DNA from 4 places in the Dickeya sp. CFBP 2040 genome. Region 3 is predicted to be linked to each of the others. Evidence: predicted binding sites of a transcription regulator. Region 3 holds the regulator's gene; each other region holds the start of a gene.

The links. The regulator CRP, encoded in region 3, controls carbon source genes, mostly activating them, when cyclic AMP is high. The targets are predictions, from matches to a motif close to ATGTGANNNNNNTCACAT.
Region 1: a site for CRP is predicted at 1,309-1,326, ahead of udp (uridine phosphorylase). Genes of this name have one in related genera too.
Region 2: a site for CRP is predicted at 1,642-1,659, ahead of fadL (long-chain fatty acid transporter FadL). Genes of this name have one in related genera too.
Region 4: a site for CRP is predicted at 1,484-1,501, ahead of aaeR (HTH-type transcriptional activator AaeR). Genes of this name have one in related genera too.

The regions. Positions count from the first base shown of each region.
Region 1 is NZ_JAAVXH010000072.1:30,712-33,838, forward strand. Features, by position in the region: gene Dpoa2040_RS08900 (tyrosine-protein phosphatase) at 1-184, opposite strand, end outside; gene udp (uridine phosphorylase) at 434-1,195, opposite strand; gene Dpoa2040_RS08910 (dienelactone hydrolase family protein) at 1,484-2,311, shown strand; gene metE (5-methyltetrahydropteroyltriglutamate--homocysteine S-methyltransferase) at 2,473-3,127, opposite strand, start outside.
Region 2 is NZ_JAAVXH010000103.1:92,320-95,446, reverse strand. Features, by position in the region: gene fadL (long-chain fatty acid transporter FadL) at 131-1,399, opposite strand; gene Dpoa2040_RS16595 (YfcZ/YiiS family protein) at 1,799-2,095, shown strand; gene fadI (acetyl-CoA C-acyltransferase FadI) at 2,358-3,127, shown strand, end outside.
Region 3 is NZ_JAAVXH010000096.1:22,730-25,856, reverse strand. Features, by position in the region: gene Dpoa2040_RS14705 (aminodeoxychorismate synthase component II) at 1-199, shown strand, start outside; gene Dpoa2040_RS14700 (aspartate aminotransferase family protein) at 333-1,556, shown strand; gene crp (cAMP-activated global transcriptional regulator CRP) at 1,654-2,286, opposite strand; gene Dpoa2040_RS14690 (OsmC family protein) at 2,613-3,020, shown strand; gene Dpoa2040_RS14685 (phosphoribulokinase) at 3,084-3,127, opposite strand, start outside.
Region 4 is NZ_JAAVXH010000113.1:136,038-139,164, reverse strand. Features, by position in the region: gene tldD (metalloprotease TldD) at 1-476, shown strand, start outside; gene aaeR (HTH-type transcriptional activator AaeR) at 522-1,466, opposite strand; gene aaeX (p-hydroxybenzoic acid efflux pump operon protein AaeX) at 1,800-2,003, shown strand; gene aaeA (p-hydroxybenzoic acid efflux pump subunit AaeA) at 2,035-2,958, shown strand; gene aaeB (p-hydroxybenzoic acid efflux pump subunit AaeB) at 2,973-3,127, shown strand, end outside.

The sequences.
Region 1 (3,127 bases), on a different contig from region 3:
CCACCGGCACACTGGCGAGATGGTCGATATCTCGCTCGCTCAACATATCCAGCGCACCGGAGCGAAACAGTTTGCCACGCCGGACCTGTCGTCCACCCGCCACGCGGATGCCGCCCAAATCACGAAAATTAACGCCACCATCAAGCGGCAGCAACGAGGGATGCAGTAATGAGGATGAGGTCATATCTTTCCCTGTAGTTATCAACAAAAGTGATCAACAAGCGTGATCAACGATGAGTTAGCCATACTGAATGATCATGGTTAAACCATCACCGAACCATGCAGACTGGTACGTATTATCAAACCTGACAATTAAATTAGCATGAAGGAAGACAAACAGATGAACAGCCTGTGGGAAAGCTGAAAAGGCGGTACGAAGATGATGCCGTGTCGTACCGCCGCGCCGAACGCATGTCCGGCGATGGAATCACACTTAAGCACTAAGCAGTTTGCGAGCTGCCGACAACACCACATTGACGGATGCATGTTCCGCTTTTTGCATCGTGGCAGTATCAGGTATTTCCTGCTGAGTACGGTTCACAATCACACCCGCTACCATCCCGGCGCGCAGGCCCTGACTGGCGCACATGGTCAGCAACGTGGCGGACTCCATTTCGTAGTTCAGCACGCCCATGCTCTGCCATTCAGCCATCGATCCCTGAAAACGCCGCACTACCCGGCCAGAATACGTATCGTAACGCTCCTGACCCGGATAGAAAGTATCCGACGAGGCAGTAATGCCGACATGCAAGGTCACTCCGGCGTCATTCGCCGCCTGTGCCAATGCGGAGGTACAGGCAAAATCCGCCACTGCCGGGAACTCCAGCGGCGCAAAGTGCAAACTGGCACCGTCGAGACGTACCGCCGCTGTGGTGACCAGCACGTCGCCCACTGAAATATGCGGCTGGATAGCGCCAGTTGTACCAACCCGCAGGAAAGTGCGCACGCCCAGTTGCGCCAGTTCCTCCACCGCAATCGATGTGGACGGGCCACCAATACCGGTGGAGCAGACAATCACCGGTTTACCCGCCAGCTCCGCACGCCAGGAAGTAAACTCCCTATGCGATGCCAGAAAAACCGGGTTCTCCATCAACCGGGCGATTTTCTCTACACGAGCAGGATCACCGGGCACAATCGCCAGCGTAGCCCCTTGTAAATCCTGCTTTGTTAAACCGAGGTGAAATACATCGGACATAAACGCCTCCCAGACAAGCTCTCAGTTACCCAACGATCTTAGCGCACAGATTGTCGCCATTAAGTGAAGTACATCGCTGATTGGAAAGTAACAAATATCTATTTACATTAATATTGTGATTTTAATCACACCAATGACTGTAATTAGCGCATGTTGCGTCACGCAATGTGGCACTGATTGCCCTATCTGGCTGCGACTATTCTCAATACACTACAAATTTTCTACACTTGCTTAACGCGGGAGCGACATTGCCCCGCAGGCAGATCCCGTCTTGATAAAGGAAAGGCAATGAAAACCGATGCGTTACTGACTCTCAGAGAGACCACACGGGCATTTTCGCCAGCCGTTATGCCGCTGGCTTCTTCCGCGATTATCACCGACGCCACCGGGCTGATTGCTGGTGAAACCACCATCCCCTCGCAAGGTGATAACCTACCTGCTTATGTCGCCAGGCCCGAACAGGCAGCCGGCCCACTACCGATTGTCTTGGTGGTACAGGAAATCTTTGGCGTGCATGAGCATATCCGCGATGTGTGCCGACGACTGGCTAAACAAGGTTATCTGGCCATCGCACCAGAACTTTATTTCCGTCAGGGCGACCCGCAGCAGTACAACGATATTCCGACGCTGATGCGCGAACTGGTCAGCAAGGTACCGGACAATCAGGTACTGTCCGACCTTGACCATACCGCACATTGGGCAGTGCGTCAGGGCGGCGATGCCAAACGTCTGGCGATTACCGGTTTCTGCTGGGGCGGTCGCATCAGTTGGTTGTACGCCGCACATAATCCGCAGTTAAAAGCCGCCGTCGCCTGGTATGGCAAACTGGTTGCGGAAAAAACGCTAACCTCGCCGCAACATCCGGTGGATGTGGCGAAAGATCTGAGCGCACCGGTACTCGGACTTTACGGCGGGCAGGACAAAAGCATCCCGCTGGAACAGGTGGAAACCATGCGTCAGGCATTACGGGCGGCCAACGCCGATGCGGAGATCGTAGTTTATCCAGACGCGGACCATGCTTTCCATGCTGATTACCGTGCGACTTATCACGAAGCTTCAGCCAAAGACGGCTGGCAACGTATGCTGGCGTGGTTTGCACGCTACGGCGTGGTGTAATATCCCATGCGTAAACCGAAAAAAGCATAAGGGAGACGCTATCGTCTCCCTTGTTACATCTGGTGGTGATGAGGAATGTTCCGGCCCTGAGCATTACATCCTATGGTTCACACTCATCCTGTCATCCTTTGCGCCATTCCCCATCACCGTTTTCGGCTGACTCATTCCGCTGTTTCGCGCAGGCGCCTGGCTGCCTGCACCATGTTCGCCAGTGACTGACGGGTTTCTGGCCAGCCGCGGGTTTTCAGGCCGCAGTCTGGATTCACCCACAGGCGTTCTGCCGGAATACGCTGAGCCGCTTTACGCAGCAGCGCTTCAATCCACTCGACGCTCGGCACGTTCGGCGAGTGAATGTCGTACACGCCTGGGCCGATTTCATTCGGGTACTCGAACTCTTCGAACGATTCCAGCAGTTCCATGTCGGAACGCGAGGTTTCGATGGTGATCACGTCCGCATCCAGTGCAGCAATGGAATCCATGATGTCGTTGAATTCGCAGTAACACATGTGGGTGTGAATCTGAGTATCATCTTTCGCTACCGCCGCATTCAGGCGGAACGCATCAACAGCCCACGCCAGATAAGCCGCCCAGTCAGAGCGGTGCAACGGCAAGCCTTCACGCAGCGCCGGTTCGTCAATCTGGATGATGCCGATACCGGCCTGCTCCAGATCCGCCACTTCGTCGCGCAGCGCCAGCGCAATCTGCTTAGCAATGGTTTCACGGCTGACATCTTCACGTGGGAAAGACCAGCACAGAATGGTGACCGGCCCCGTCAACATACCTTTCACCGGCTTGCTGGTCAGCGACTGGGCATAC
Region 2 (3,127 bases), on a different contig from region 3:
AGTATTGCAAGGGCACCTTCGGGTGCCTGTTGCCACGAATGCATCAGTGAAGCTGAAATACACAATCCGCTTTGATAAAAACCAAAGGCCGCAATTGCGGCCTTTGTTACGAACGGGGTGAAGCGAACGGTTAGAAACTGTAGTTGAAGTTCACGCCATACAGCCACGCTCGACCTTCAGAAGTAAAGGTGTAAGAGGGCAGGTTAGCTGCAACGCCGGGTTCGTGAATAGTAACTTTTTGGCCGTGCATGTAAGACACACCCACATCGACCGACATGTCTTTATTAAAGGTGTAAGTGGTGCCTGCGCTCAGCCACAGACGATCTTGGTCTGGAATAGAGATGGTGCGTTTATCAGCCGGAACCGGGCTGTCGTCAAACGCGATACCGGTACGGAATGTCCAATTATTGTCGTAGTAGTACGTTGTTCCCAGCGCAATGCGGTAGGCATCGTGGAAACCTTCATCTTTCTGGAATCGTTGCTGGCCGTTGCTGTCGGTGGCGCGCAGCTCCTTGAACGAGCTCCAACTGGAGTAGGCCAGACTGTAGTGAACTGCCCATTGTGGGGCAACGCGGTGGTAAGCGGAGACCTCCCACATTTCCGGCAGGTTGAGCGTCAGCCTGGCAGGGATGGTGACGCCGTTGGTGCCACGAAGCGTTGGCGGCAGAGCACTTCTGAAGGAACCGTTGAAGTCGATATCGACTTTGGAACGATAGCTCAGGCCGAAACGGTTGTTTTTATCCAGCTCATACAACACGCCGGCGTTCCAGCCATAACCCCATTCCTTGCCATCCATATGGGTGATTTCAGCGGTCGGAGTCACTCGCAGCGCAGGGGCAACTTCACCCGCATTACGCACAATCTTGGCATCGGCGTACACGGCGTTGACGCCGAGACCAAAACTGAAATGCTGATTGAGGCGATAGGCGGCACTCAGGTTCAGGTTAGAGGTTTTCAGGTCGGTTTTGCCAGCGATGGAGCCGGCGCTGAAGTCATCGCTAAATTCAGTTGCCAGACCGAAGTTGGTGGTAGCGGAAGCGCCGACTGCCCACTGGTCGTTCAGCGGCATAATGAAATGCAGGTTGGGCACCCAGGCGTGTGGCGCGATGTTGCTGGCGCTGGCGTCGCGACCAGTGCTGCTGCTGCCGCGCAGGTCGATGTCCGGGTTTATATAGGTCACGCCACCGGAAAAGGTCGGACGATCAAACATCGTCATTGTTGCCGGGTTGCGGCTGCCGGAGGCGGCGTTGTCTGCGATGGCGCTTTCACCTGAGAAGGCGCGCCCCAGACCGGATGAGGAAAACTCATTCAACTGGAAACCGGCAGCGGTTGCATTGGATGCCATTAGCGCCAGCGCCACAGCAAGTGATGTTTTCTTTAACAGGACTTTCTGGCTCATGACCGAAACCTCACTGAACGTTTGTAATTTTTGTTAAGCGTGTAACAAGGGACGCGCATTGTAGGGGGGGCTAGTGGGCTGACAAATCAGACCAGTTGCGAGAAGTATAAAAGTAAAAACACGAAATGTTTTATTTTGGTTCCGTAAATGTTGCAAAAATGATTAAGAAATTAGATCTGGTTAACAAATTGTGTGATTTTATTTGAGTTTTTTAGCTCATTTAATTGAAAGTTAACGAAAAATTGTGATGGTGGTCACGTGGTAACCCTTTAATTGGTAAGTGCTAGTGATAGACGGTCGGGGTGAGTAAAATGGGAGCCAGATTACATTGATAGCCGGACTGGATTGATAGCTTGCTTCCAACTGTGGAAGCGGCTGTTGCCGTAGAGGAGTTTTGCCATGACAAATGCGATTAACAAATGTAGCGCGGAAGAAACTGCCGCCTGTTGCTGTGTGGATGTGGGAACCGTAATGGATAACACCGACTGCACCGCTTCCTATAGCCGTGTATTTACCAGCCGCAGCGACGCGGAACAAACACAACAGCAATTGACGGAAAAAGCCCGTTCGGTTGAGTCTGAACCTTGCGGGATTGATGCTCGCCTGTCTGAAGCGGAAGGGGGGGTTAAACTGGATATGGATTTCACGTTCAGTTGCCAGGCAGAAACCCTGATCTTCCAACTGGGCTTGCGCTAACTGCCCTTCTATCGTGCTAACCGCACACCCGACCTCGCTTTGCGCCTGATTCGCTGAGCGAGGCCGTATTCCCCACCACGTTCAATTTCATTAATTCCCTCTGCGTGGATTACCTTTAGTTGCCTTATTTCCGGCGGTGGATGCGTGCGGGAAGCGTGGCGAGGCTCGCTGTTTGATATCGGTTTGTTTGCATAATGTGATCTTCGGGTTAACAATGAGTTCAGGCCCAATCGGTCTCTGAAAAGGGATGGACTTCATGGTTATGCGCGACGTTACGCCGCTGCTCACCCGGCGCGGTGATCGCATTGCGATTGTCAGTGGATTGAGAACACCGTTTGCCCGGCAGGCAACGGCTTATCATGGGATTCCGGCGCTGGAATTGGGTAAGCTGGTCGTTAATGAATTGCTGCTTCGTAGCGGCATTGAGCCGGAGCAGGTAGAGCAACTAGTGTTTGGGCAGGTAATTCAGATGCCCGAAGCACCTAATATTGCGCGTGAAATCGTGCTGGGCAGCGGCATGAGCGTGCATACCGATGCTTACAGCGTTTCCCGTGCCTGCGCCACCAGCTTTCAGGCGGTCGCTAACGTGGCGGAAAGTATTCTGGCCGGTACTATCAACATCGGCATTGCTGGTGGCGCCGATTCGGCTTCGGTGCTGCCGATTGGCGTTAGCAAGGCGTTGGCGCGAACGCTGGTAGACCTGTCGCGTGCCAGAACGCTCTGCCAGCGGTTGTCGCTGTTCAGCCGTTTGCGTCCACGGGATTTACTGCCGGTGGCGCCCGCCGTAGCGGAGTATTCCACCGGGTTGCGCATGGGGGATACCGCTGAGCAGATGGCGAAAGATTATCGTATCAGTCGTGACGAGCAAGACGCCTTTGCCCATCTCTCCCATCAGCGCGCTACGCAAGCCTGGGCTGATGGCGTACTGCGTGATGAGGTGATGACCGCCTGGGTGCCACCCTATAAACAAGCCATCAATGAAGACAACACGATTCGTCGTGACAGCGCACCGGAACAGTACTCCCGTCTTAA
Region 3 (3,127 bases):
CTATCACTCGCTGATTCTGGAAAAGAATACGCTACCCGATTGTTTTGAGGTGACCGCCTGGACCGGAACCGACGAGGTGGTCGATGAGATAATGGGGGTGCGTCATCGCACATTGCCGCTGGAAGGCGTACAGTTCCACCCGGAGAGCATTCTCAGCCAGCAGGGGCATCAACTGCTGAAAAATTTCCTTTATTTATAATCAGATAGCGGACTCAAATCTGGGCATATCAGATTAACGATTGCCTATTTTTGATTTTTTATGCATATTTATTGATTATATTTTCACTTAAGATCTTCACTCCACACTACGGGATATGACAACGGGGCAGCAAATGGCGACAGAGAAAGCAGCAGTAACACGGGATACTTACGATAAGGTAATTCTTCCGGTTTATGCACCCGCGCAGTTTGTGCCGGTAAAAGGCAAAGGGAGCCGTGTCTGGGATCAGCAGGGCAAAGAATATATCGATTTTTCCGGCGGCATCGCGGTAACGGCGCTGGGGCATTGCCATCCGGCACTGGTGGCGGCGTTGAAAGAACAGGGTGAAACCCTGTGGCACACCAGCAACGTATTCACCAACGAGCCAGCGCTGCGTCTGGCTACCAAACTGATCAATGCCACCTTTGCCGACCGCGTATTTTTCGCCAACTCCGGCGCGGAAGCTAATGAAGCGGCGTTCAAACTGGCACGGCATTACGCCATTACCCGCCATAGCCCGTACAAAACCAAAATCATTTCGTTTTACCAATCGTTTCATGGCCGTACGCTGTTTACCGTATCTGTCGGCGGTCAGCCGAAATACGCCGATGGCTTCGGCCCGAAACCGGCGGATATCGTGCATGTGCCGTTCAACGATCTGGATGCGGTAAAAGCGGTGATGGACGATCACACCTGCGCAGTGGTGCTGGAGCCGATTCAGGGCGAAGGCGGCATCACGCCAGCTACGCCAGCTTTCCTCAACGGTGTGCGCGAACTGTGCGACCAGTATCAGGCGCTGCTGGTGTTTGATGAAGTGCAGTGTGGTATGGGCCGCAGCGGTAAACTGTTCTCTTATATGCATTACGGCATCACGCCAGACATTTTGACCACCGCTAAAGCGCTGGGCGGCGGTTTCCCGATTAGCGCGATGCTGACCACGGAAGAGATTGCATCAGTGATGGCGGTCGGTACGCATGGCACGACTTACGGTGGCAATCCGCTGGCCTGTGCGGTGGCGGAAGCGGCGCTGGATGTGATCAATACGCCGGAAGTGCTGTCCGGCGTGATGGATCGCCACGCGCGCTTTGTGTCCGCGCTGGAGCAGATCAACACACAGTACGATATTTTCGATGAAATCCGCGGCATGGGGCTGTTACTGGGCGCACAACTGAAACCGGTCTGGCATGGCCGCGCCCGTGACTTCCTGGCGGCATCGGCGGAACTGGGGTTGATGATTCTGGTGGCGGGGCCGGACGTCATCCGTTTTGTGCCGTCGCTGGTGATTACCCCGGAAGAGATCGATCAGGGAATGGCGCTGTTTGCAAAAGCGGTAGCGCAGGTGGTGAAGGGCGCGTAATCGCTGTTGCCTTCGACTGAAACGACTGAACCGACTGAAACGAAAAGAGCGTGCCATGGCACGCTCTTTTCAATCCAACAATCCAACTGATGATAAATCAGCGAGTGCCGTACACGACGATGGTTTTACCGTGTGCGGAGATCAAGTTCTGATCTTCCAGCATCTTCAGGATACGACCCACCGTTTCGCGGGAACAGCCAACAATTTGGCCGATTTCCTGACGGGTGATCTTGATCTGCATACCATCCGGGTGAGTCATGGCGTCCGGCTGTTTAGCCAAATTGAGCAGAGTTTGTGCGATACGACCGGTTACGTCGAGGAACGCCAGATTGCCGACTTTCTGCGAAGTCACCTGCAAGCGCCGCGCCATCTGCGAGGACAACCGCATCAGAATATCCGGGTTGACCTGAATGAGCTGGCGGAATTTTTTATAAGAAATCTCAGCGACTTCGCAGGCTGTTTTTGCCCGAACCCACGCACTGCGTTCCTGTCCGTCTTCGAATAAGCCAAGTTCTCCAATAAAATCGCCTTGATTCAGATAAGACAGAATCATTTCCTTGCCTTCTTCATCCTTGATCAGCACGGCAACCGAGCCTTTCACGATGTAGTAAAGCGTCTCTGCTTTTTCACCCTGATGAATCAGGGTGCTCTTCGATGGGTACTTGTGAATGTGGCAATGAGAAAGGAACCATTCGAGAGTCGGGTCTGTTTGCGGTTTGCCGAGAACCATTCGCTGTTATCCTCTGTTGTTAATTCACTGCGCAAATCACAGGGCTCAGAGTTCCCTGTACGGCGTGATAACATAGTTATAATTCAATTCCGTCCTGGCGGAATGACGTCAGGAAATATACTGAGGCTGTCTATCAGATGACGCCAGCAAGCCGGTGGCAGGTCAGGCAGAGACGCAATACACATCGGCTTACGCTTTTGTTTGTAACACAGGTTGAGAGTAGTGTCTCGTGTTGTCTCGCTTCAGCATGATTAAGCTCTGATTATCAGGCTTTTTTATACATAAGCGGTGTAAAATTTCAAAAATAATTGATTGAGGACAAAATTATGCAGGCTCGGGTGAAATGGGTTGAAGGGTTAACGTTTCTTGGCGAGTCCGCTTCCGGGCATCAACTGCTGATGGATGGCAACGCTGGTGATAAAGCGCCCAGTCCGATGGAAATGGTGCTGATGGCAGCAGGTGGATGTAGCGCCATTGATGTGGTGTCTATTCTGCAAAAAGGTCGTCATGATGTGGCAGACTGCGAGGTTCGCCTGACCTCGGAACGTCGTGAAGAAGCGCCGCGCCTGTTCACTGCCATCAATCTGCACTTTATCGTTACCGGCAAAGGATTGAACGATAAGGTTGTCGAACGTGCGGTGTCGTTGTCGGCTGAAAAATACTGCTCTGTGGCGCTGATGTTGGAAAAAGCGGTTAAGGTAACCCACAGTCATGAAGTGATCGCGCTTGATTAACGGGCCGGCACGCGGCGGCGAGTCTTTCACTTAACCGCCGCACCGCTTAATCCGTCGCATCGCTTAATCAATGTGATTGCCTTCCATTAGCCGCTGCACCAGTGGCG
Region 4 (3,127 bases), on a different contig from region 3:
TCGAGAACGGCGTTCTTAAAGGCTACATGCAGGATAAACTGAATGCCCGTCTGATGGGCGTTGCGCCGACTGGTAATGGCCGCCGCGAATCTTATGCTCACCTGCCGATGCCGCGCATGACCAACACCTACATGCTGGCGGGCAAATCCACTCCCGAAGAGATTATTGCCAGCGTGGAGTATGGCTTGTACGCACCGAACTTTGGCGGCGGTCAGGTGGATATTACCTCCGGTAAGTTCGTGTTCTCCACTTCCGAGGCGTATTTGATCGAGAACGGGCGCGTTACCAAACCAGTGAAAGGCGCGACGCTGATTGGTTCTGGTATTGAGGCCATGCAGCAGATTTCGATGGTCGGCAATGATCTGGCGCTGGACAGAGGCGTCGGGGTGTGCGGCAAGGAAGGGCAAAGCCTGCCGGTCGGCGTCGGTCAACCGACGCTGAAGCTGGACAGTATTACCGTGGGCGGTACCGCCTAAACCGTTCGCTGTCATCGTTAAATCAGGCCGCTTGTGCGGCCTGATTTATTTCTGTGGTTGCTCGCTCTGCGGATGTTCCTGCCGGTATCCCTGATAAATCAGCGCCACCTTGTTGAAGTATTCGGTCAGGTAGTTGATGCACACCTGGACTTTCAACGGCAGATTGTCGCGGCGGGTGTAGAGTGCATATACCGGGCGCGGGTCCGAGTGGTAACGCGAGAACAGGATCTCTATTTCGCCGCGTTTTATCTCTTCAAACACCCACATTAGCGGCATGTAGGCGATGCCAGCGCCGTTTTTCAGCCAGCGAATCAGCGTAACCGGGTCGTTGGTGACGAAGCGCCCTTGCGGCGTCAGCCGGGTGGTGATGCCTTCCGGGGCGATCAGCTCGAATTCGCTGTCCGGGCGGACGCTGTACTCCAGCCAGGACGCGTTGCTCACGTCAGCCGGTTTTTCCGGCGTGCTATGCTGTGCAAGGTAGCTTTTGGCGGCGCACACCACCATCGGCATAGAACCGAGGCGGGTGCTGTACAGGCTGGAATCCTGCAACGCACCGACCCGAATAACAATGTCCAGCCCGTCGGCAATCAGGTCTGGCGCTGGAATGCCGCATACCAGATTGACCGATAACCCTGGGTATTCCTTCAGCATGTCGGTGGTCATGTTAGCCAGTACGTTTTGCGCCATGGTGGAGGAACTGCCGATGCGTAGCGTGCCGATAGGGGTGTTGTTGAACGCATAAAGTTGCTCATGCACTTCCTGGGCTTCGTGCAACATGCGGCGACAACCGTGGTAATAAATCCGGCCAGCTTCCGTTAGCCCGATGCTACGCGTGCTGCGGTTGAGCAATTTTACCTGTAGTTCATCTTCCAGCCGGGTCACCGTCTGGCTGACGGCGGATACGCTCATTGCCAGCTGACGCGCAGCGGCGGTGAACGAACCGAATTCCACCACTCTGGCAAAAACCGACATACTCTTTAATCGTTCCATTGTTAAGCCTGGCTTAAAAGTGATTTAGATCACACTAGGTAGATAACATAATAATAACGTCCCATAATATAACGCGTTTAACCATGAAGAGTGGAGCGGATTGCCTGTTCTTCCTGCCGTGGTTGCTCCAATAGATTAAAAGTGCTGATTTAATATCGTAAGCGATATGCATTGAATCAGAACCCGCCATTGTGATTATTCAGTTAACGCTGTGTCTTTCTCCTGCCAGCAGCCATGTTGGCAGGAATGGGTATTGGGTTCTCCCCGAACCCGATACACACGGCTGCTGGTGCCAGCGACAGGCGGCGTGATGGGGAAAATAAGGAAAAGAGGATGAATTCACTCCCGGTTATGGTGCTGTTTGGCCTGTCGTTCCCGCCGGTATTTTTTGTACTGCTGGTGACGCTGGCACTATTTTTTGTCTGCATTCGCTTGCTGCATCCCACCGGTATTTACGACCTGGTCTGGCATCCGGCTCTGTTTAATACCGCGTTGTTTGTCTGCCTGTTCTATCTGTTATTTCGTTTCGGTCTTTGAGGTTGTTGTGAAAGCATCTGTTGTGAAAGTGATGATCAAAAAATTCAGCCGCCTGGCCATAACATTATTACTGGTGTTGCTGGCGGCGGTGGCGTTAGTGCGCGTGTGGTCGTTTTATACTGAATCCCCCTGGACGCGCGATGCCCGTTTCAGCGCTGATGTGGTGGCGATAGCCTCTGATGTCAGCGGCCTGCTGACTGATGTGAAAGTACAGGATAACCAGCCGGTGAAACAAGGCGATGTACTGTTCGTGATTGACCAGCCGCGTTACCAGCAGGCGTTGGATCAGGCGCAAGCGGATGTGGACTACTATCAGGCGTTGGCCGATGAGAAAAAACGGGAGTCGTCTCGCCGCCAGCGTCTTGGTGTACAGGCGATGTCACGGGAGGAGATTGAACAGTCCGGTAATGCGCTGCAAACCACACTGCATCAACTGGCAAAGGCGCAGGCGGAGCTGGAACTGGCAAAACTTGATCTGGCGCATACGGTGGTGCGAGCGCCGGCTGATGGCTGGATAACCAACCTGCATGTGCATTCCGGTGAATACATTACCCGTGGTGCCACGGTAGTCGCGCTGGTGAAAAAGGATTCGTTCTACCTGCTGGCCTACATGGAAGAAACCAAGCTGTCGGGCGTACGCCCCGGTTATCGTGTAGAAATCACCCCGCTGGGCAGCAATCAGATTTTGTTCGGCTCGGTGGATAGTATCGCCGCGGCGGTAACCAACAGTAGCAGCGCCGCCGATACCAAAGGGCTGGCGACGGTAGATTCTAATCTTGAATGGGTGCGGCTGGCACAGCGGGTGCCGGTGAAAATTCGCCTTGAGCAACAATGGGGCGACCTGTATCCGGCTGGGACAACCGCCACGGTGGTGGTGACCGGTGAACAGACCCGCAATACCAGACCGATGTCGCCGTTATTACAACTGCTGCACCGTCTGAGTGAGTTTGGTTAAGCGGGAAGGGTATCATGCATAATTCCTCTCTGGCGCGGCTGCGTTTTGCTTTAAAAATCAGTCTGGCGGTAGTGATGTCGCTAATGCTTGGGTTTTATTTTCAGATGGGCTCCCCCCGTACCGCGGCGATGACCGCGGCGCTAGTGATTTCCGCCCCCGCATTTGTGGC